Linked DNA regions of Casimicrobium huifangae. The protein of the gene in region 1 interacts with the protein of each later gene in a pairwise test. Links are inferred from orthologs where the notes say so. Each region holds a gene or a part of one and is shown in the gene's direction. Other genes may lie near its edges. The genes, in order: accC and ribD.

The links.
Region 2: the proteins of accC (region 1) and ribD interact in binary tests that used the Escherichia coli proteins (3 or more experiments, as listed by UniProt). The link is inferred for Casimicrobium huifangae from one-to-one orthologs.

Annotation. Positions count from the first base shown.
Region 1 is NZ_CP041352.1:874,797-891,394, forward strand. Bases 5,981-8,928 are described here. They hold accC (acetyl-CoA carboxylase biotin carboxylase subunit), read left to right. Parts: upstream 5,981-6,749; coding sequence 6,750-8,108; downstream 8,109-8,928. Other genes in these bases: aroQ (type II 3-dehydroquinate dehydratase), read left to right, coding at 5,981-6,068; accB (acetyl-CoA carboxylase biotin carboxyl carrier protein), read left to right, coding at 6,210-6,695; prmA (50S ribosomal protein L11 methyltransferase), read left to right, coding at 8,205-8,928. Outside these bases: ilvD (dihydroxy-acid dehydratase), read right to left, coding at 1-1,462; lgt (prolipoprotein diacylglyceryl transferase), read left to right, coding at 1,647-2,426; FKL89_RS03965 (hypothetical protein), read left to right, coding at 2,449-3,582; FKL89_RS03970 (FxsA family protein), read right to left, coding at 3,631-4,002; FKL89_RS03975 (protein-disulfide reductase DsbD N-terminal domain-containing protein), read left to right, coding at 4,087-4,665; FKL89_RS03980 (TlpA family protein disulfide reductase), read left to right, coding at 4,687-5,208; more of aroQ, read left to right, coding at 5,559-5,980; more of prmA, read left to right, coding at 8,929-9,119; FKL89_RS04005 (DUF3426 domain-containing protein), read left to right, coding at 9,181-10,209; FKL89_RS04010 (VanZ family protein), read left to right, coding at 10,252-11,376; FKL89_RS04015 (alpha/beta hydrolase), read left to right, coding at 11,373-11,984; protoporphyrinogen oxidase HemJ, read left to right, coding at 12,003-12,425; 7-cyano-7-deazaguanine synthase QueC, read left to right, coding at 12,425-13,144; queE (7-carboxy-7-deazaguanine synthase), read left to right, coding at 13,141-13,779; FKL89_RS04035 (6-carboxytetrahydropterin synthase), read left to right, coding at 13,877-14,242; FKL89_RS04040 (THUMP domain-containing class I SAM-dependent RNA methyltransferase), read left to right, coding at 14,242-15,654; and 3 more genes. UniProt on the Escherichia coli protein: This protein is a component of the acetyl coenzyme A carboxylase complex; first, biotin carboxylase catalyzes the carboxylation of the carrier protein and then the transcarboxylase transfers the carboxyl group to form malonyl-CoA.
Region 2 is NZ_CP041352.1:1,340,149-1,345,137, forward strand. Bases 321-3,309 are described here. They hold ribD (bifunctional diaminohydroxyphosphoribosylaminopyrimidine deaminase/5-amino-6-(5-phosphoribosylamino)uracil reductase RibD), read left to right. Parts: upstream 321-1,262; coding sequence 1,263-2,357; downstream 2,358-3,309. Other genes in these bases: FKL89_RS06260 (CinA family protein), read left to right, coding at 321-665; nrdR (transcriptional regulator NrdR), read left to right, coding at 779-1,270; FKL89_RS06275 (riboflavin synthase), read left to right, coding at 2,370-2,969; FKL89_RS06280 (acyl-CoA dehydrogenase), read left to right, coding at 3,037-3,309. Also shown: FKL89_RS06255 (phosphatidylglycerophosphatase A family protein), read left to right, coding at 1-106; more of FKL89_RS06260, read left to right, coding at 117-320; more of FKL89_RS06280, read left to right, coding at 3,310-4,224; maiA (maleylacetoacetate isomerase), read left to right, coding at 4,280-4,927. UniProt on the Escherichia coli protein: Converts 2,5-diamino-6-(ribosylamino)-4(3h)-pyrimidinone 5'-phosphate into 5-amino-6-(ribosylamino)-2,4(1h,3h)-pyrimidinedione 5'-phosphate.

The DNA of each region.
Region 1 (16,598 bases):
CCTCCGGTGCGATGTGGCCGACCACCATGCCCCAGGTGCCACCCGAAAAGCGGCCGTCGGTGATCAGCGCGACGGTTTCGCCCATGCCCTTGCCGATGATGGCGCTGGTCGGGGCCAGCATTTCGCGCATGCCGGGGCCGCCCTTCGGCCCCTCGTAGCGCAACACCAGCACATCACCGTGGTTGATCCTGTTCGCCATGATGGCGTCCATGCACTCCGGCTCACTGTTGAACACGCGGGCCGGGCCGGTCAGCACCGGGTTTTTGAGGCCGGTGATCTTGGCCACGCAGCCCTCGGGCGCCAGATTGCCTTTGAGGATGGCGAGATGGCCCTGGGCGTAGAGCGGATTGTCCGGCTGGCGAATGACGTCCTGATCCTTGCGCGGCAGGTCAGGTACGTTGGCCAGCTCTTCGGCCATTGTGCGGCCGGTGATCGTCATGCAGTCGCCGTGCAGCAAGCCCTTGTTGAGCAACAGCTTCAGCACTTGCGGCACGCCGCCGACTGCGTGCAGATCGGTCATGACGTACTGGCCCGAGGGCTTCAAGTCGCACAGCACCGGCACCTTCTTGCGCATGCGCTCGAAGTCGTCGATGGTCCAGTCGATGCCTGCGGCGTGGGTGATGGCCAGGTAGTGCAGCACGGCATTGGTGGAGCCACCGGTCGCCATGATCAACGCGACGGCGTTCTCAATCGACTTCTTGTTGATGATGTCGAGCGGCTTCAAATCCTTCTTGATCGCTTCGACCAGAACCCGGCTCGATTCGGCCACGCTGTCGGCCTTTTCCGGGTCGGGGTTGGCCATCGACGATGAACCGAGCAGGCTCATGCCGAGCGCTTCGAACGAGGACGACATGGTGTTTGCGGTGTACATGCCGCCACAGGCGCCGTTGGTCGGGCAGGCGTGCTTTTCGATGCCGTCGAAATCTTCCTGGCTGATGGTGCCTGCCGCCATCTTGCCTACCGCTTCGAACGGCGACACGATGGTCAGCGGCTGGCCTTTCCAGTGCCCCGGCTTGATGGTGCCGCCGTAGCAGTAAATCGCCGGAATGTTCATGCGGCACATCGCAATCATGCCGCCGGGCATGTTCTTGTCACAGGCGCCGATCACCAGCACACCGTCCATCATCTGGCTTTGCGTGGCAGTCTCAATGGCATCGGCGATCACCTCGCGCGACACCAGCGAATACTTCATCCCCTCGGTGCCCATGCTGATGCCGTCGGTGACGGTGATGACGCCGTACATCTGTGGCATGCCGCCGGCGGCCTTGATTGCCTCAACCGCACGATCAGCCAGCGGCTGGATGCCGGCGTTGCAGGGGTTTAACGTGCTGTGGCCATTGGCGACGCCGACAATGGGCTTCTCAAAATCGCCGTCGCCGAAGCCGACGGCGCGAAGCATGGCGCGGTTGGGGGAACGGGCGACACCCGCGGTGATGAGTTTGCTGCGGCGGTTGTAGGACATGTTCTTTGGAGGACGAATGACGAAGGACGGATGACGAAACAGAAGCGCGGCAACGCCCGCTTGCTGCTGGCTATTCTCTCACCCCACCCTGTCCGCCTTACACTCGCAGTCCGTCCAGTGACGAACGGCCGTTTCGCGGCTGGACTTCGTCATTCGTCATTCGTCTTTTCGTCCTGCGAAGCAAATGCTGATTCACCCCGAAATCGACCCGATCGCTGTTCAAATCGGCCCGCTGGCTGTGCGCTGGTACGGGCTGATGTATCTTGCCGCGTTCGCCATGTTTCTGCTGCTCGGTCGCTATCGGGCGCGGCAGCAGATCCTCAAGGGCTGGAAGCCTGCCGATCTCGACGATCTGCTGCTCTACGGCATTCTTGGTGTGGTGCTCGGCGGGCGCATCGGCTATTGCCTGTTCTACAAACCAGGCTACTACCTTGCCAATCCGCTGGAAATTTTTGCCGTGTGGCAGGGTGGCATGAGCTTTCATGGCGGCCTGCTCGGCGTACTTTTTGCCATGTGGCTTTACGGACGGCGCACCGAGCGGCCTTTCTGGCGGGTGATGGATTTCATCGCGCCGCTGGTGCCACCGGGCCTGGGCGCGGGGCGCATGGGCAATTTCATCAACGCCGAGCTGCCGGGCCGCGCGGCCGACCCGTCACTGCCGTGGGCGATGGTGTTCCCGCATGTAGATCAGATCCCGCGCCACCCGTCGCAGCTGTACCAGTTCTTTGCAGAAGGCGTGGTGCTGTTCGTGCTGGTCTGGCTGTTCTCGCGCAAATCCCGCCCGGACGGTCGCGTCGCCGGCATGTTCGCGCTTGGCTACGGCGCACTGCGTTTCACCACCGAGTTCTTCCGCGAGCCGGACAGCTTCCTGGGTTTCCTGTCGCTCGGGTTGACGATGGGGCAGTGGCTTTGCGTGCCGCTGATGGCGATTGGGGTCTGGTTGCTGGTGCGGCGGGTGAAGTAGTGCGCGTCCGCAGGTAGCGAGCATGAAGCGCCGTTTGGCGGTCGTTCTTGTCGGGATGGTGGTACTCGCCGCGCTGTGGTTCGCCTTTGGCCACCCAAACGACGCGACGCCGACTCAAACTCACGCGGCGGCAGAAGCGCCGGCGCCCAGCCGCGTGCCGCCACGGGATGGCTTGCCTTCGCGCGTGCTGAACAGCGGGATTGCATCGGTTTCGACCCCGTCTGTGCGCATGTGGCCGGAGCAGAAACTGCCGTTCACAACACGCGCGCGTCACCTTAGCGTGCGGGACCTGCAATGGGATGCAGCAATCGCCGGAAGCCCGGCAGCCGCCGCTGAAGCGTTGCAGTGGAGCCTGTATTGCATGTCGACGTACATGGCACGACCAACCGCCTCCGGGGCCGAAAGCATCTATCCAATACCGATGCGCTGGCCTGACAAGGTACTCGCTGCGGTTTCATGGTACTACCGGGAAGCGGCGGCGGCTCGCGCACGTGGAGAACAGTTGGACGAGGCGGCGTATCAGGCGTCGCTGTCACCAGATGAGGTGGCGCGTCCTGTGGCCCTGTCGCCCGAGCAGGCTGCGTACCGCTTTTCGCTCATGGAAGCGGCCCAATCAGAGTGCGCGGGACCCGGCGTGGGGGCGTGGCGCGAAGCGCTACTCAAGTCGGTCAAGGCAGGTGGGTCGCCTCTGGCGGACTTGCTCAATGCGCGACAACCAACCGTGCGTCCCGAGTCTGACGATGATCGCCGCAAGACCAACGCTATATACCGTGAGGCTATCGAACGCGCCATTCGCGAGGGCGACTTGCCGGCGCTTCAAACTTGGGCGCGCTTCACATCAAACGTCGAAGTCGACTGGGGCGGTCGGGGAATTGACGGTTGGGAGCTTTCGGCGCTGCACATGGACGGTGGGCGACTTGCCCTGCAGCTGGCACTGTGTGACATCGCGGTCGACTGCAGCGCCGATGGGTTCGCGGCGCGGTCAGTCTGTATGGACTACGGAGCCTGTAATGGGGCGACTTTGTCCGCGCGGCTCCGCCAGGCACTTGGTCGGGACGGCCTCGCACCGGACGTGCTCGACACGGCCGCAGCGGAAATTCGAGACAGCATTGAATCGGGCAACCTCGAGAAATTCAACCTCCACCGCAGGTTCTGAAGCAATCGACCGCAGCGTGGATCAGGTGCGCAAAAACGACTGAGCGCGCTACTCCACCCGCCGGAACTCCCCATCCATCGTCCGCGGTCCGCTGGCGGTGACGGTGGCAGGTTGGGCGACGGCGCGACTCGGGATCAACAGCAGAAACAGCGCGAAAACGTCGCTGAGAAAGCCGGGCGCCAGCAGTAGCAGGGCGGCGAGCAGTCGGCGGCCGCTGTCAAATACGATGGGGCGCAGCGTCATGCTTTGCATTGCGGCAGCGAAACGGCTGCGCAGATTTCGCGTTTCCCGCTTGAAGATGGTCACACCGAATATGACGCCTGGAACAAACAGAGCCCAGCCCGGAACGTTCAGCGCTTCGGCCAATCGAAGGGTGGCGTAGATGTCGAGCATCGGCAGCGCAACTAAAATTCCAAGCATTACCAGTGGCATGAATGACTCCCAACGGGTTCCGGCGCCGGCAGGTCCGTGCCACCGAAATCAACGCAATACGTGGTGCATAGTATGACAGCAGCCATCAAAAAAAGTGCGCCAGCGACGGCTGGCTGGCGCAATGCATGGGTGGCTGTTGCGGTTTGCGGACTGCTTTCGCTCGCCGTCAGCGCCCAGTCGTCGGCACCACGCACCGCGTCGGCGCCGGTGGGCTCGGCGTCTCCCGCAACATTGCCTGCACCGTTGCCGGTAGATGAAGCATTTCCGATCACGGCGGCGCTGGAACGCGGCAAGTATGTGCTGCGCGTTGACGTGATGCCGGGGCACTATCTTTATCGTGACCGCTTCGAGCTGTCGGCCGGCGGCCGCGCGCTTGTCAACCTCTCGCTGCCGAAGGGCAAGATGAAGCAGGACCCGAATTTTGGCCGGGTGGAGATTTACGACCAGCCGTTACAACTGGTTGCGGCCTCGCCCGCCGCCGCAGCAGGCGAGCTGAAACTCGTCTTTCAGGGCTGCTCGGAGGAGGCCGGGGTTTGCTACCCGCCGACCACGCGGACGTTCCGGCCCGCCGCTGACGGCAAGGAAGTAGCGGCGGTGGAAGGCGGGAGTACCAGTTTCAAGCAGCAGTTTCGCAAGCGCGTGAGTCAGTGAGAGTGAGCGATGAGTGAAGCGATGAGCGGCGGACGCCGGGCCCTGTTGCTTGGCGCGGCCGGTGTTTCGGCCTGCGCCGTGGGCGTGCTGGGTGGGCACTGGTGGCTGACGCGCGGCGTGGTGAAGGGCGAGGAGGCCAAGCTGCTGGGCGCCAGCTTCGAGGGACTGGACGGTGGCAAACCGACGCCGATGTCCACCTGGCAGGGCAAAACGCTGGTGATCAACTTCTGGGCGACTTGGTGTGGGCCGTGCCGTGAAGAAATGCCTGAATTCGTGAAGGCTCAGAAGGACTTTGGGGCTAAAGGCCTGCAATTGGTTGGCATCGCCGTTGATCGTCGCGAACCCGTGCAGCGATTCGTCAAGGAAATCGGCGTCAACTATCCAGTTCTGCTGGCTGACGTGGCGTGGCTGGACGAACTGAAGGCGATGGGTAACCCGCAGAGCGTATTGCCGTTCTCGTTGGCTGTTTCGCCAGCCGGAGAAGTGTTGCTTCGTCGTGTAGGTCGCCTCAAGTACAGCGAAATTGCGTCGATGATCGGCTAATTTCAGCTCCAGACTGGCTGCCGATTTGAGGCAGGAATGGGCCGGCACGGGATGGTCAGCTTTTCGCCGTAGCCCGCATCCAATAAGGGCTGAACGCTAAAAAGAGCGAAGAGTTGACTTTATGGAATTTTAGGCTATAAGCCCAGCTTGTAAGCCATTCTCGTGGCAAAGCCATATGGCGATTGACTCGATCGCTGGCCGCGCCTCGCGGGCTCGCTGGGCGGCATCCCCCGATCAAATTGCCCGGAAAATTCTGTCGCTATCTGGCAACAAATCCGGATTTCAGGCAAACTATCGCCTATCTCAATTCAACTCGCCTTGATTTTTTTGATCGATGCGAGTCATTCTTGATGGCGAAAGACGCTAAATCGGCCGCTGCAAAGGCCGACAAGTCACGCAAATCGGACAAGGAGACGGCGCCTCGCCTGCTCCTGCTGCACGGGCCGAACCTGAACCTGCTTGGCACCCGGGAACCCGAGAAGTACGGATCGACGACTCTCGCCCAACTCGAGTCGCATCTGGTCAAGCGCGCCGAAAAGGCCGGTTTTGAGCTCGATTGCCTGCAAAGCAATCACGAAGGCGTGCTGCTTGACCGCATCCACGCCAGCCGTACCGACGGCACCCGCGCCTGCATCATTAACGCGGGCGCCTTCACCCACACCAGTGTGGCCCTGCGCGACGCCTTTGCCGGCGCTTCGCTGCCGTTCATCGAAGTCCACATCACCAATGTGCATGCGCGGGAGGAATTTCGCCATCACTCTTATCTGAGCGCCATTGCGCGCGGCATCATCGTAGGAATGGGCGTGCGTGGCTATGACCTCGCGCTCGACTTCCTGATTACGGAATACGGCAACCGCTGACCGCGGCGCTGCCGTCAATTTGCCCAAACGCCCACCCGGCTCCGGCAAACACCCCATCAACCACGTAGTACACGCCAGTAGTACAACGGCTGCGGCGCCACCCGCGGCAACCGCAATCTTCCAGCAGAGGAGACCCGTCGCATGGACCTGCGCAAACTGAAGACACTTATCGAACTCGTTCAGGAGTCCGGCATTGCCGAACTGGAGGTGACCGAGGGTGAGGAAAAGGTGCGAATTACCCGCACCGTCGCCAACACTGTCCCGCCGATGATGCATTACGCCGCGCCGATGATGGGCGCCATGCCTGCGCCGGCCGTGGCGGCTGCGCCGGCGGTTGCTGCGGCGGCCGCCGCACCCGCAGCCGCTGCACCGGCGGCACCGGCCGAGCCGGTGGGCCACCAGGTCAAGTCGCCAATGGTCGGCACTTTCTACCGCGCACCCTCGCCGGGCGCCAAGCCGTTTGTCGAAGTGGGCAGCACAGTCACTGCGGGTGACACGCTTTGCATTATCGAGGCCATGAAGCTCATGAACGAGATCGAGGCTGACAAGTCCGGCGTCGTCAAGGCCGCGCTGGTCGAATCCGGTCAGGCCGTCGAATACGGCCAGGCCTTGTTCATCATCGAATAGATCAAGATCACGATGGCGCTCTCCCTTGCCTCGGCCAAGAAGCCGGAATCACAGATGTTCGACAAGGTCCTGATCGCCAACCGCGGCGAGATCGCGCTGCGCATCCAGCGTGCCTGCCGCGAGATGGGCATCAAGACGGTGGTGGTGCATTCCGAAGCGGATGCCGATGCCAAGTACGTCAAGCTGGCCGACGAATCGGTTTGCATCGGCCCGGCGCCGTCGGCACAGAGCTACCTCAATGTCCCGGCGATCATCGCCGCAGCCGAGGTGACCGACGCGCAGGCGATCCACCCCGGCTATGGCTTTCTGTCAGAAAACGCGGATTTCTCGGAAAAGGTCGAGAAGTCTGGCTTCGTATTCATCGGGCCACGCGCCGAGACCATTCGCCTGATGGGCGACAAGGTATCGGCCAAGGCGGCGATGAAAAAGGCCGGCGTTCCGGTGGTGCCGGGTGTTGACGGCGCGCTGCCGGACGACCCGCGCGAGATCATCAAAATCGCCCGCACCATCGGCTATCCGGTCATCATCAAGGCCTCGGGCGGCGGCGGTGGCCGCGGCATGCGCGTGGTGCAGACCGAGGCGGCGCTGATCAACGCCGTCACCCTCACCAAGGGTGAAGCGCTGGCGGCGTTCGGCAACGGCACGGTCTACATGGAAAAATTCCTGGAGAACCCGCGCCACATCGAGATCCAGATCCTGGCCGATCAGCACAAGAACGCCGTTTATCTCGGCGAGCGCGACTGCTCGATGCAGCGCCGTCACCAGAAAATCATCGAAGAAGGCCCGGCGCCGGGCATCCCGGAGCGTCTGATCGCCAAGATTGGCGAGCGTTGCGCCGAGGCCTGCAAGAAGATCGGCTATCGCGGCGCCGGTACCTTCGAGTTCCTGTACGAAGACGGCGAGTTCTACTTTATCGAGATGAACACTCGCGTGCAGGTTGAGCATCCGGTCACTGAGCTGATCACCGGGGTGGACATCGTACAGGAGCAGATCAAGATCGCTGCCAATCAGAAGATGACACTTCGTCAGAAAGACATCATCAAAAAAGGCCACGCGATCGAATGCCGCATCAACGCGGAAGACCCGAACAGTTTCGTGCCTTCGCCGGGGCGCATCACCAGCTGGCACGCGCCGGGCGGGCCTGGCATCCGCGTCGATTCGCATGCCTACAACGGCTACTTCGTGCCGCCGAACTATGACTCGATGGTGGGCAAACTGCTTGCCTACGGCGCCACGCGTGAGCAGGCCATCGCCCGCATGCGCATCGCGCTCTCCGAGATGATCGTCGAAGGCATCAAGACCAACATTCCGTTGCACCGTGAACTGATGGACGATGCCCAGTTCGTCAAGGGCGGCTTCTCGATTCATTACCTCGAGCAGCGGATGGCGAAGCTGGCCGAGCGGCGGAAGTAGTTTGCGCTTGCGCGCAGGACGTCGCCGCTTCGCGGCTAAGACGACGGCGCCGCCGGCGCCTATGACGACGCGCCTCATGGCGCTAGGACGCGAAGTATGGCGATGACTTGGATCGAAATTTCGGGGCCGGTCAAGGGTGACGCAGCGGACGCGATTGCGGACGCGCTACTTGAGGCCGGCGCACTGGCAGTGGATGTTGCCGACCTGCACGCTGAAAGCGATGCCGAGCAGCCCATCTTCGGCGAGCCAGGTATGCCGCTTTCCCAGCGGTGGGCCGATAGCCGCATCGCGGCGCTCTTCGATGGCGATGTAGCGACCGAGGATATCGAGGCGCTGTGGCAGACGTTGCGCGACGATGTCAACGGTGACGCTGTTGTGCTCGGTCCGCATGAATTCCGCGTGGTGCCGGAGACTGACTGGGTGCGGGCGACGCAGGCGCAGTTTGAGCCGATCCAGATCACGTCAAAGCTCTGGATTGTGCCGACCTGGTGCGAGCTGCCCGATCCGGCCGCCATCAACCTGCGTGTCGATCCCGGCCTCGCGTTCGGGACCGGCACCCATCCCACCACCCGGCTTTGCCTGCAGTGGCTCAGCGATCTGCCGCTCGCCGGACGCACGGTGCTGGACTACGGCTGCGGCTCAGGCATTCTGGCGATGGCTGCTTCGGCGCTGGGCGCAGCTGAGGTGATCGGTGTCGATATTGATCCGCAGGCCGTGGAGACGGCACGGCTGAACACGGCAGCAAACAGGTTGACCGCCAGCTACGCCGTGTCGGACGCCGAGATCAATCGCCAGTTCGACATTGTGGTCGCCAACATTCTCGCCGGCCCGTTGACGGTGCTGGCGCCGGCCATTTGCGCTCACGTCAAGGCGGGTGGGCAACTGGCGCTCGCCGGAATCCTGCCGCCGCAGATCGACCGGATCACCGACGCCTACGCGCCATGGATCGCGATGACGGTGATCGCCGAGCGCGACGGCTGGGTGTGCATGAGCGGAACTCGAGCGCCCTGAGCCCGCAGCCACGCACCTGCGCGCGGCCATCACCCGAGGGTGCCTACGCTACGATTGCAGCATGACGGCCATCACCCAGGTTTCAGCAGTGACGCGGTGCCCCCATTGCGGCGCCAAGTTCCGCGTGCGCGCGGAGCAGGTCAAGCCGCACGCCGGGCTGGTTCGCTGTGGTGCCTGTCGCGGCATTTTCGATGCCGTCGAACACCTGATTGAAGGCACCCTGCCACCCATCACCACACATGATGACGAGACGGGCGACCCACCGCGCACCATCATTCAGGCCATGCCTGCGGTGGAGCAACCCGCGCCTGCACCGTCAACGACGGCAGCGGGAGCTCCGGCGGCGCCCGCGCCGTCAGCGGCCCGCACGGCCGCCCCAGCAGCGCCGACAACGACGGTTTCCAGCAAGAACCCGCTGCGCATCGCGCCGAGTCCGTCTCCGACGACCGATACCGGCAAGCAAGAGGTGCAGGTCAGGAACATGGACGCCGCGGGTGCGCCGTCAACTCCGGCAACGGCGTTTGACGAAAATCCCGCCGGCACAGCGACAGTAACCAGCACCGGTGAGACGGATCACTATCGCTGGCGACCAGCGCCGCAAAAGGCAACCCGAGGCTCGCGCCTGGCCTATGGACTGCTGTCGGTGCTCGCTATCGTGGCGCTCTCAGCGCAGGGGGCTTATTTCTTTCGTGACGAGCTGGCGAGTCGCGTCCCGGCATTTGCGCCAACGCTGGCGGTCGCCTGCGAGCACATCGGTTGCCGACTGGAACCACCACGGCGCACCGACGCACTGGGCTTCGTCGGTGCTGATCTCGCGGCAGATCCCGCCCACAAGGGTTTGCTGGTGTTCACCGCAACATTGCGCAACAGCGGCCAGCAGGCAGTGGCGTTTCCCCACCTGATTCTGACCCTCGATGGCTTGAGTGGCGAGATGGTCGCGCGCAAGGTCTTCACTCCTGCGGAATTTGCGCCGGCGACAGCCAACCTCGGTCGCGGCCTCGACGGTGGTGCCGAGATTGAAGTCAAGCTCTATCTCGATGCCAGCCAGTCCAACGTGGTGGGCTTCAAGATTGATCACGCCTATCTCTGATCTTCAGCAATCGGCTGGCGCCCCCAATAACGCGGGGTTGTGGTGACGGACCCGCTGACGCCGCACCGGCAGGGTGCTTTGGCAATCTGGGTGGCAATCATCTGTGTTGGCGTCATCGTTTACGCCAGCCTGCAACCGTTCACCGGCTGGACTGCGCTGCCTTCGACGGCCCGATTCTTTCTCTGGCAACTGCCGCAGCGGGTACTTTGGAACGACGTTGCCTTCAATATCTGCGCCTACGTTCCGCTTGGTGCCGCGCTCGTGCTCGTATGGCCACGCCAGCTGTCGCGTCGGCGCCGCGTGGGGCTGACAGCAGCCTTTGCGGTGATCCTGTCATTCCTGATGGAAACTGCGCAAATGTGGTTGCCAACGCGTTTCGCCAGTACGCTGGACATGCTCGCCAACGCCGCTGGCGCGTTCCTCGGCGCGCTACTTGGCTTGTTGCTCACTGCCTCCGACCGCCTGACCGGTTGGGTCGCAGCACTACGCGAGCGCTGGGTGGTCAGCGGTGCCACCGGCGATCTGATGCTCGCCCTGTTGGCGGTATGGCTGCTGGCGCAGGTGAATCCGGCCATTCCCCTGTTCGCAGCGACTTTCCACCCCGGACAACAGGCGGCGTTTGAGCCCGCGGTGGTGGTGGTGGAGCTGACCCAGACCGCCGCGGCGCTGATAGGCATCGGGCTATTCACCGATCTCACCATGCGCCGGCGCTGGCTGGGCGGCGTTGCGCTGGTGCTGGTTATTGGCATCGCTGTGCTGATGAAGACCGCTGCAGCCCAGGCGGTGCTGAAGCCTGTGGCCTGGGACGAATGGCTGCGTCCCGGCAACGCGCTGGGACTGGCGACGGGTGCCTTCGCGCTGATGCTGCTGTTCTGGTTGCCGCGTCGCGCCAAGTCGATCCTGGCGGGCATTGCGCTGCTGACCGGCGTGCTGACTACGCTGTTGTTGCCTGACTTCATTTCCGCCAAGGCGCCGCTGTCTATCTTCAGCTGGAACTATGGCCACTTGCTGCATCTGAACGGGCTGACGCACACGGTGATCCTGGCGTGGCCTTTCATCGCCACCGCTGTCCTGTTGTGGCGGTTCGGCGCACCGGGCAAATCGCCTGACGCCGAGCCAGCAGCCACACAAACCGGGGCAGAAGCGACACCTAAAATGTCAGCATGAGCACCGCCACCCCCACGCTGATCGACGGCCCGGCAGGACCGCTGGAAATCGCGTTCCAGCAACCAGCTACGACCGCTGCAACCGCGCTGGCGCTGATCTGCCACCCGCACCCGGTGCATGGCGGCACCATGGACAACAAGGTGGTGCAGACGCTCGCCAAGGCGTTTCTGGAATTGGGCTACGCAACGATGCGCTTCAATTTCCGCGGCGTCGGCAAAAGCGCAGGCAACTTCGACGAAGGCATTGGAGAGACCGAGGATGCCGCCGCCGCGCTCGCGTGGGCGCGGGCACGGGTGTCGCCCTCGCTGCCGCTGATCGCGGCCGGTTTCTCGTTCGGCTGCTTCGTGCAGTCCCGTCTGCTGCCGCGCTCGCAGCCGCAGCAACTGGTGCTGGTGGGGCCGGCGGTGAGTCGTTTTCAACTGGCAGAGGTACCGAAGGACACGCTGGTCATTCATGGCGAAGAGGACGACGTGGTGCCGCTGGATGCCGTGATGGCGTGGGCGCGACCGCAGGGCCTGCCGGTCACCGTGTTCCCCGGCACCGGGCATTTCTTCCATGGCCGCTTGACCGAGCTGAAGGCGGTGGTCAAGCGCAACGGCCGCCTCTAATCCAACCGGAATATCACCATGCTCTGGGTCAAAGCCCTGCACATCATTTTCGTCACGACCTGGATGGCGGCGATCTTCTATCTGCCGCGGCTGTTCGTCTATCACGTGCAGGCGCTCAACGAGAGCGATACCCGCGGCAGCGAGCGCTTCAAGATCATGGAACGCAAACTGTTCAACGGCATCATGACACCCGGCGCCGTGCTCAGCATCGTGTTCGGCCTCTGGCTCTGGCTGGGCTACGGCATCAGTGGCGCGTGGCTGCATGCCAAGCTCACACTCGTGCTGCTGCTGGTCGCCTACCACGCGCTCTGCTGGAAGCACCTGCGCGCATTTCGCGATGACCGCAACACGCACTCCGACCGGTACTTCCGCATCATCAACGAACTGCCGGTGTTCCTGCTGTTTGGCATCGTGATCTTCGTTGTGGTGAAGCCGTTCTGATGGCTGCTGTTGCGACGATACCTTCGAAAGCTCTGGTGCTCTTTTCGGGCGGGCAGGATTCGACCACTTGCCTCGCCTGGGCGCTGTCGCAGTTCGCACACGTCGAAACCATCGGCTTTGATTACGGCCAGCGGCATCGTATCGAGATGGACGTGCGGCGGGAAACCCTGCGCGAACTACGCACCACCTTTCCCGAGTGGAGCACCCGGCTGGGCGACGATCATGTGATCGATCTCGCCGTGCTCGGTCAGATCAGCGAAACGTCGCTGACACGTGATGTTGCCATCGCCTATGAGCAGAGCGGCTTGCCCAACACTTTTGTGCCCGGCCGCAACCTGCTGTTCCTTACCTTCGCCGCCACCGTCGCGTATCGCCGTGGCCTCGACGTGCTGGTGGGCGGCATGTGCGAGACTGATTTCTCCGGCTACCCGGATTGCCGCGACAACACGATGAAGGCCATGCAACTCGCGCTGTCGCTCGGGTTGGACCGCAAGCTGCGCGTTGAAACACCGCTGATGTGGATCGACAAGGCGCAGACCTGGGCGCTTGCCGATCAGCTCGGCAGCGCCGCGCTCACCAACCTGATCGTTGAGCACACCCACACCTGCTACCACGGCGTGCGCGGTGAGCGGCACGACTGGGGCTACGGCTGCGGCGAATGCCCGGCCTGTGCGCTGCGCAAGGCAGGCCACGCCAAGTGGCGCGCGGGGCTCGTGTGACTTACTCCGTCAAGGAAATTTTCTACACGCTACAGGGCGAGGGCGCCAACGCGGGCCGCCCGGCGGTGTTCTGCCGCTTTGCCGGCTGCAACCTGTGGAGCGGCCTCGAACGTGATCGCGCCACCGCTGTCTGCCGGTTTTGCGATACAGATTTCGTTGGCACCGATGGCACGCGCGGCGGCAAATTCTCCAGCGCAGACGCGCTCGCTGATGTGGTCGCCAGCGAGTGGCCCGCGCCATCCCCGCGAGGCGCGCAACCGCTGGTGGTCTGCACCGGCGGTGAACCGCTGCTGCAACTGGATGCACCGCTGATCGCGGCCTTGCATGCGCGCGGCTTTGAGATCGCTGTTGAGACCAACGGCACCATCGCTGCACCTGAGGGTATCGACTGGATCTGCGTCAGCCCCAAGGCCGGCGCTGACCTCGTGCAGCGTCGCGGTCAGGAACTGAAGGTGGTAGTGCCGCAGCCGCTCGACTTTGCCGAGCTCGCCTCGTTCGATTTTGAGCATCGCTTCGTGCAACCGATGGACGGCCCCGACCGTGAGCGCAACACGCAGCTCGCCATCGACTGGTGCCTGCAGCATCCCGAGTGGCGGCTCTCGGTGCAGACGCACAAGGTCATCGGCATCCGCTGATTTTCCTTCTGGTGGGAGCCGGCTCGCCCGCGAATGTGTGTGAGTCAGCCACGAATGGCGGGCAAGCCCGCTCCCACAAGCGATGGATAATCACGCCATGAACTACGAAATCACGCAGCGCTTCTTTTTTGACGCTGCGCACACCTTGAAGCGCAAGATTGAGGCCGAGGGCTCGCGTCGCATTCATGGTCACACCTATCACTGTGAGGTGGCGCTCGCTGGCACGCCGGATGCGCAGACCGGCATGGTGAGCGACCTCGGCTTTCTGCGCGCGCATCTCGATGCGGTGCGTGACCAGCTCGACCATCGCTATCTGGATGAAGTGGCTGGCCTCGGCGCGCCGACGCTGGAGAACCTCTGCACCTACGTCTGGCGCGCGGTGGAGCCCGCGTTTGCCAACGTGTCGCGGGTGCGTGTGTGGCGCGAAGGCATGGGCGACGGCTGCACGCTGTCGCGATCCTGATGGCCATTCCGCCCAAACCGCCTGGCCCACGGAAGCCACTGTCGCTGCCGCAGCGACCGCCGCAGGCGCAGCCAGCACCGTTGCCGCAGCCGCCGAAACGGCCGCCGCCGCCCCAATCGCCGCAACGCCCGCAGTCGCTGCAGCATGCGCCGCGCCCGGCCGGGCCGCGCGCTGGCACGCTGTCGGTCCACGCCAAACCGGTTCCTGACCGCGCACAGCGATTCTTCGCGCCGTGCCCACGCGGGCTGGAGCAAGTGCTCGCCGATGAGCTTGCCACGCTTGGCGCTGCGCAGGTGTCACCCACCGACGGTGGCGTCGGCTTCAGCGGGCCGTTCACGCTGGGATACCGCGTCTGCCTCTGGAGCCGCATCGCCAGCCGCGTGCTGTGGCAATTGGCCGAGAGCGAGTACCGGCACGAGGAAGAGATTTACCGGCTGGCGCGCAATATCGACTGGCCGCACCTGTTCTCGGCACGCGAGACGATCCGTGTGCAGGTGGACGCCATCCGCTCGCCGCTCACCAGCCTTGAGTTCGTCACGCTGCGCGTGAAGGACGCGATTGTCGACCGCTTCCGCGCCGCGATGGCCTCGCGCCCGTCGGTGAATACCAGCATGCCCGACATGCGCATCCACGTGTTCCTCACCGCGTACAAGGCCACGGTGTACCTTGACCTCGCAGGTGAGGCGCTGTTCAAGCGCGGCTACCGGCGTGAGGGCCTGCTGGCTCCGCTGCGTGAGAACCTCGCCGCCGGGATGCTGGCGCTCAAGGGCTGGACGGGGCAGATGCCGCTGTTCGACCCGATGTGCGGCAGCGGCACCATCCTCACCGAGGCCGCGATGATCGCCATGCACGTCGCGCCCGGCGCCCAGCGCGCCTTCGCCTTCGAAAAGCTGCGTAACTACGACGAAGCCGCGTTCAAACAAATGCGCGAGGAGGCTGCTCAAGGTGTCACGCCGCTCGCCGCCGGCCTGCTGTTTGGCAATGATCGCAGTGAGGACGCCATCGCCACCACGCGCCGCCACCTGCAGAACATCGGCGGCGAAGCCACCGCCGCTGCCGTCACGCTCACCAATGAGGCGATGGAGACGCTGCCCGCGCCCGTCGCCGCGCTCTCCAGCGGCCTGCTGCTCACCAACCCGCCCTACGGCGAGCGGCTGAACGAGCTCGCCGAGCTGAAGGCGTGGTACCCGGCCGTCGGCGCATGGCTCAAGCGCACCATGGCAGGCTGGCGCGCCTGCTTCATCACGGCTGACCGCGACTTGCCCAGCGGCATCGGCTTCAAGCCATCCAAACGCACGCCGCTATTCAACGGCGCGCTGGATTGCCGGTTGTTTGAGTTTGAGTTGTATGCAGGGACGCGGCGGACGGATCGGGTGGTGGAGGGAGACGTAGAGACGCACCACCGGCGGTAGCGCGCCGATGCGGAGCGGAGGCGCGACGGGATTAGGCGGCGCCGTGCATTCGCGACGAGCGCTTTGCGAACCGCATGACGAGTCTGTTCATAAAGCGCGCGCTTCACGAATCACTTGCTCACGGAACTTGTCCGGCAAGGCGCGCGGCGTGAGCACGTCAACGGCGACCTGAAGCGCCCGCGCGACTTCAAGCTGCAGTCGCGCGATGTCCATCATCGTCGTTTCGCTGGTTGGCTCGACCAATAAGTCGAGGTCGCTATCGTCTGTATCTTCGCCGCGCAGCACCGAACCAAACACGCGCACGTTGGTAACGCGATGACGCAAGGCGATATCGCGAATCGCATCGCGGTGAATGGTCAAAGCTTCCGACGGGCGCATGGCCCAATTTTAAGGGCACTTCGACGCTTGCAAACGTTCACTGCGTGTCGGTTCAACGCCTACGCAAGGCGGGCTCCCTGAGGCGCAGTGTCCGGCCTTGGGCGCCCGGCTCAAGCGCACCATGGAAGGCTGGCGCGCCTGCTTCATCGCCGCAGTCCGCGAGCTGCCCAGCGGCATCTGCTTCAAGCCGTCTAAACGCACACCGCTATTCAACGGTGCGCTGGATTGCCGGTTGTTTGTGTTTGAGCTGTGCGCGGGGACGCGGTGGACGGATCACGTGGCGCCGGGTGAGATGGCCATGTCGACTGTTCAACGCCACTGACGTCCTCTCGATGGAGAGGTTATTCTTCGCCGCTCTCGCCGTAGGCTAGTTCATATGACATGCCCGATGTGTCTTTCGGTGCAAAACCTGGGCGAAGGAAGCCTGAAACCTTTGGAGGGCCTTCTGCGACGTAAGTGGCCTCCATGAGCCCTCTCGCGGAATCTTGTCGCAGTTCGTAAATGAACGGCGGCGCCTGTTCGATGTATTGCTGCTTTGGTATCCCGAGCAAACTGTGATTTTCACG
Region 2 (4,989 bases), 460 kb from region 1 along the record:
CTGGGCTGATCGCAACGTCAAGGGCGCGGTCGGGGTGATGCTGGACGATCTGGTCGCAGCGGCGCTGACGATGTTTGTCATGGCGCTGTGGATTCGTTTCGTTTGAGGGCACAGCGATGCACGCGTTGTTCGATGAGTGGATCAAGCTGGCGGCACATCTCGGCGAAAACTGCGTGGCGCAGCGGCGGGTGATCGCCGGTGCCGAGAGTTGCACGGGTGGCCTGATCTCTGCGGTGCTCACCAGCGTCAGCGGTTCGTCGGCCTGGGTGGACCGTGCTTTGGTGACTTACAGCAACGAGGCCAAGATGGATCTGCTTGGTGTCAATGCGTCAACGCTCGATGCCTTCGGTGCGGTGAGCGAGCAGACGGCGCGTGAAATGGCTTGCGGCGCCTTGCGGTGCGCCGACCAAAGCAATGCCCCCAACCTGGCTTATTCGGTCACTGGTGTCGCCGGGCCAATCGGCGGTAGCCCTGCCAAACCTGTGGGGATGGTGTGCTTTGCTTTTGCACTGAGGCCGACCGACGATCCGCAGACGCGGCAGGAAGCAATTTCGGTACGGGCGACGACCCGCCACTTCGCGGGTGACCGCAATGCGGTGCGTGAGCAGAGCGTCAACTACGTGCTGAGCGAACTGAATCGCATTGTCATTAGCGGGACCGTGTGAGATTGACGACGAAACAGGTCGGTAGACTAATCCCGCGCGCCGCAGATTGACCCGATACACTGCGAATACCGCCGTCGCTGGCTCTTTCCAAGCTCCACTACGAACGCATCCGCATGAAATGTCCATTTTGCGGCTCCCTTGATACGCAGGTGATCGACTCACGTGTCTCCGAGACGGGTGACGCCATCCGTCGTCGTCGCAAATGCCTGGCCTGCGACAAGCGTTTCACCACGTTTGAGACGGTTGAAATGCGCATGCCGCAGGTAGTCAAGAGCAATGGCACACGGCTCGATTTCAACGTCGAAAAAATTCGCACCGGCTTCAACCGCGCGCTGCACAAGCGCTTTGTGCCCACTGAATTTGTCGATCAGGCGATTGCGCGGATCACTGCCAACATCCACAGCCTCGGCGAACGGGAAATTCCATCGCGCAGCATCGGCGAAATGGTGATGGCCGAGCTTTACAAGCTCGACAAGGTGGCCTACATCCGTTTCGCATCGGTCTACAAATCGTTTCAGGATGTCGAGGACTTCCGCTCCGCGTTGCACGAGGTCGAGCGCCCGGCGGCCAAGAAGCCCGCGGCGAAGAAAGCGAAGCATGTTTAGCGCGACCGACGAAACTTTCATGCGGCGCGCGCTTGATCTGGCGGCAATGGCAATGAATCACGCCACGCCGAACCCGCGCGTCGGCTGCGTACTGGTGCGGGACCGTCAGGTGATCGCGGAAGGCTTCACCCAACGTCCCGGCGAACCGCACGCCGAGGCGCATGCCATCCGCAACGCGCGGGCGAAGGGGCAGGATCTGAGCGGCGCCACTGCCTACATCACGCTCGAGCCCTGCAATCATTTCGGCAAGACACCGCCCTGCACCGAGGCGCTGATTGGCGCAGGCGTCGGTCGCGTGGTGGCGGCGATGGAAGACCCGAACCCGCGGGTCAGCGGTACTGGCTTCGAGCGCCTGCGCGAAGCGGGCATCGACGTGCGGGTGGGACTGCTGCAGCAGGATGCCACCGAGCTCAACATCGGCTTCATCAAGCGCATGGCGACCGGCCTGCCCTGGGTGCGCTGCAAGGTGGCGGCGAGTATTGATGGCCGTACCGGGCTCGCCAACGGTGAATCGAAATGGATCACTGGCGACGAAGCACGCCGCGACGGCCATCGCTGGCGCGCGCGCGCCTGCGCCGTGCTTACGGGAAGCGGTACGGTCAAGCAGGACAACCCGCAGATGACCGTGCGCGGCGTCAGCACGCCGCTGCCGTTGCGGCAGCCGTTGCGGGTGGTGTTCGATCACATGGGTGAGCTGAGCCCGCTGGCCAAAGTGCTGCAGGGCGGCGCGCTGGTCTACTGTTCGGACCACGTTGCCGTCGGTTTGCCGGCCAACGTGGAAGTGGTGCGGCTGCCCGATCCGGCGAATCCAGGCAAGATCGACCTTGCGGCGACCATGCAGGATCTCGGTACCCGCGGCATCAACGAGCTGCACGTCGAGGCGGGCGCACGCCTGATGGGACCACTGATCGCGGCGGGACTGGTTGATGAACTGCTGGTCTATCTGGCGCCGAAACTGCTCGGTCGTGACGCTCGCGAGATGTTCTCGCTGGCGGCGCCGGACAAGCTCGGCGACGCCATCCAGTTTGACCTTCATGATGTCAGCCGCGTGGGCGACGATGTGCGCGTACTGTTGCGCAGCAAGTAGCAAGGCAAAAAAATGTTTACAGGAATCGTGACTGGCCTCGGCCGCGTGACTGCACACCAACCCATTGGCGACGGCCAGCGCATCACCGTCGCGTGCGGTGACTGGCCGCTCGACGATATCGCGATCGGCGACTCGATCATGCATTCGGGCTGCTGTCTGACCATCGTCGAGAAAGGCACGGGCGTGTTGCGCTCCGATGTTACGGCGCACACCCTCAGCGTGGTTACCGGGCTCGGGGTGGGTGCGCTGGTCAACCTTGAAAAATCGCTGACCCTTGCCGACAAACTTGGCGGCCATCTCGTCACTGGCCATGTTGACGCGACGGGCTTGGTGACGAAATGGCAGAACCTCGCGGAAAGCTGGTTGCTGGAAGTGGAAGTGCCGGCGCATCTCGGCAAGTTCATCGCGCAGAAGGGCTCCGTCACGGTCAACGGGGTGAGCCTGACGGTTAACGCCGTCGATGACGTCGCCACTGGCACGCGCTTCCAGATCAACGTGATTCCGCACACCTTTCAGGTCACCAATTTCAGCGAACTGAAGCAGGGTGGCCGGGTGAACGTCGAGATCGACACCATTGCCCGCTACGTTGAGCGCATGACGGCGAGGGCCTGAAGGCGACCGCGCAGCACCTAGAATCGGTTTCAACAGTATTCATCGCAAGCGAATCCGGGGATTTTCCATGGCCAACAGCAAAGCCACCTTCAACTGGAGCGATCCGCTCCTGCTCGACCAGCAACTGACCGACGACGAGCGCATGGTGCGCGACGCGGCGGCCGCCTATGCGCAGGACAAGCTGCTGCCTCGTGTGACCGAGGCATTCCGCAGCGAACATACTGATCCGGCGATCTTTCGCGAGATGGGCGAGCTGGGTCTTCTCGGCCCGACGATTCCCGAGCAGTACGGTGGCGCGGGCCTCAACTACGTCTGCTACGGCCTGATCGCGCGCGAGATTGAGCGCGTCGACTCCGGCTATCGCTCGATGATGAGCGTGCAGAGTTCGCTGGTGATGGTGCCGATCAACGAGTTCGGTTCCGAGGCGCAGAAGCAGAAATACCTGCCGAAGCTCGCTACCGGCGAATGGATCGGCTGCTTCGGTCTGACCGAGCCGAATCATGGCTCCGACCCGGGCAGCATGATCACCCGCGCGCGCAGCGTGCCGGGCGGCTTCTCGCTGTCGGGCGCCAAGATGTGGATCTCCAATTCGCCGTTCGCTGATGTTTTCGTCGTATGGGCCAAGAACGACGAAGGTCGCATTCGCGGCTTCATTCTCGAAAAGGGCATGAAGGGCCTGTCCGCACCGGCGATCAAGGGCAAGGTTGGTCTGCGTGCATCAACGACTGGTGAAATCGTGATGGATGAGGTCTTCGTCCCGGCCGAGAACGAGATGCCCGGCGTTGAGGGGCTGAAGGGCCCGTTCACCTGCCTGAATTCGGCTCGCTACGGCATCGCCTGGGGTGCGCTGGGCGCCGCCGAAGATTGCTGGCACCGCGCGCGCCTGTACGTGCTTGATCGCAAGCAGTTCGGCCGTCCGCTCGCGGCGAACCAGTTGATCCAGAAGAAACTCGCCGACATGCAGACCGAGATCACGCTTGGTTTACAGGGCTGCCTGCGTTTGGGCCGGATGAAGGACGAGGGCAGCGCCGCCGTTGAAATCACCAGCATCATGAAGCGCAATAGTTGCGGCAAGTCGCTCGATATCGCTCGCCTCGCCCGCGACATGATGGGCGGCAACGGCATCAGCGACGAATACGGCGTTGCCCGCCACCTGGTCAACCTTGAGGTGGTCAACACCTACGAGGGCACGCACGACATCCATGCCCTCATCCTCGGGCGTGCGCAGACCGGTATTGCGGCATTCGCGAACTGAGCCCGGACGCGGACGGCAAGCGGCGCGGTCAACAACCTACCTCCCTGGTACCACCATGAAGCTCTACAACTATTACCGGTCATCGGCGGCATACCGGGTTCGTATCGCTTTGAACCTCAAAGGGCTGACCTGGCAGCACGTGGGCGTACATCTGCTGAAGGCGCAGCACCGGGCGCCGGATTACCTGAAGCTCAATCCGGCCGGCCTGGTGCCGACGCTGGTGGCTGACGATGGCGCGGTGCTGACGCAATCGCTCGCGATCATGGAATATCTCGACGACGCCGGGCTGGGCGACACCTCGCTGTTGCCGAAAGACGCTGTGGATCGTGCGCATGTGCGAGCGCTGGCGCTGGCGTTGGCTTGCGACGTGCATCCGCTCAACAACGTGCGCGTGCTCAACTACCTGAGCGGTGAGCTGGGTGCGACCAATGAGCAGAAGAACGCCTGGATTGCGCACTGGATCACGATCGGGCTCGGTGCCTTTGAAAAGACGCTGGAGCAATCGGGCATGAGCGGGCATTTCTGCTTCGACGACATGCCGACGCTGGCCGACTGCGTGCTGGTGCCGCAGGTGTTTTCGGCACGACGCTTCAACGTCGATGTGTCGAAATATCCGCGCGTTGCCGCGATTGACGCGCTGTGCAACACGTTGCCAGCGTTCATCAGCGCACACCCGAAGAACCAGCCCGATTTCTCACCTTGACCGTGGGAGCCTGGCGGTGACCACTCATGAAGCGGCATCCGGGACTGCGAACGGGGCTTTGG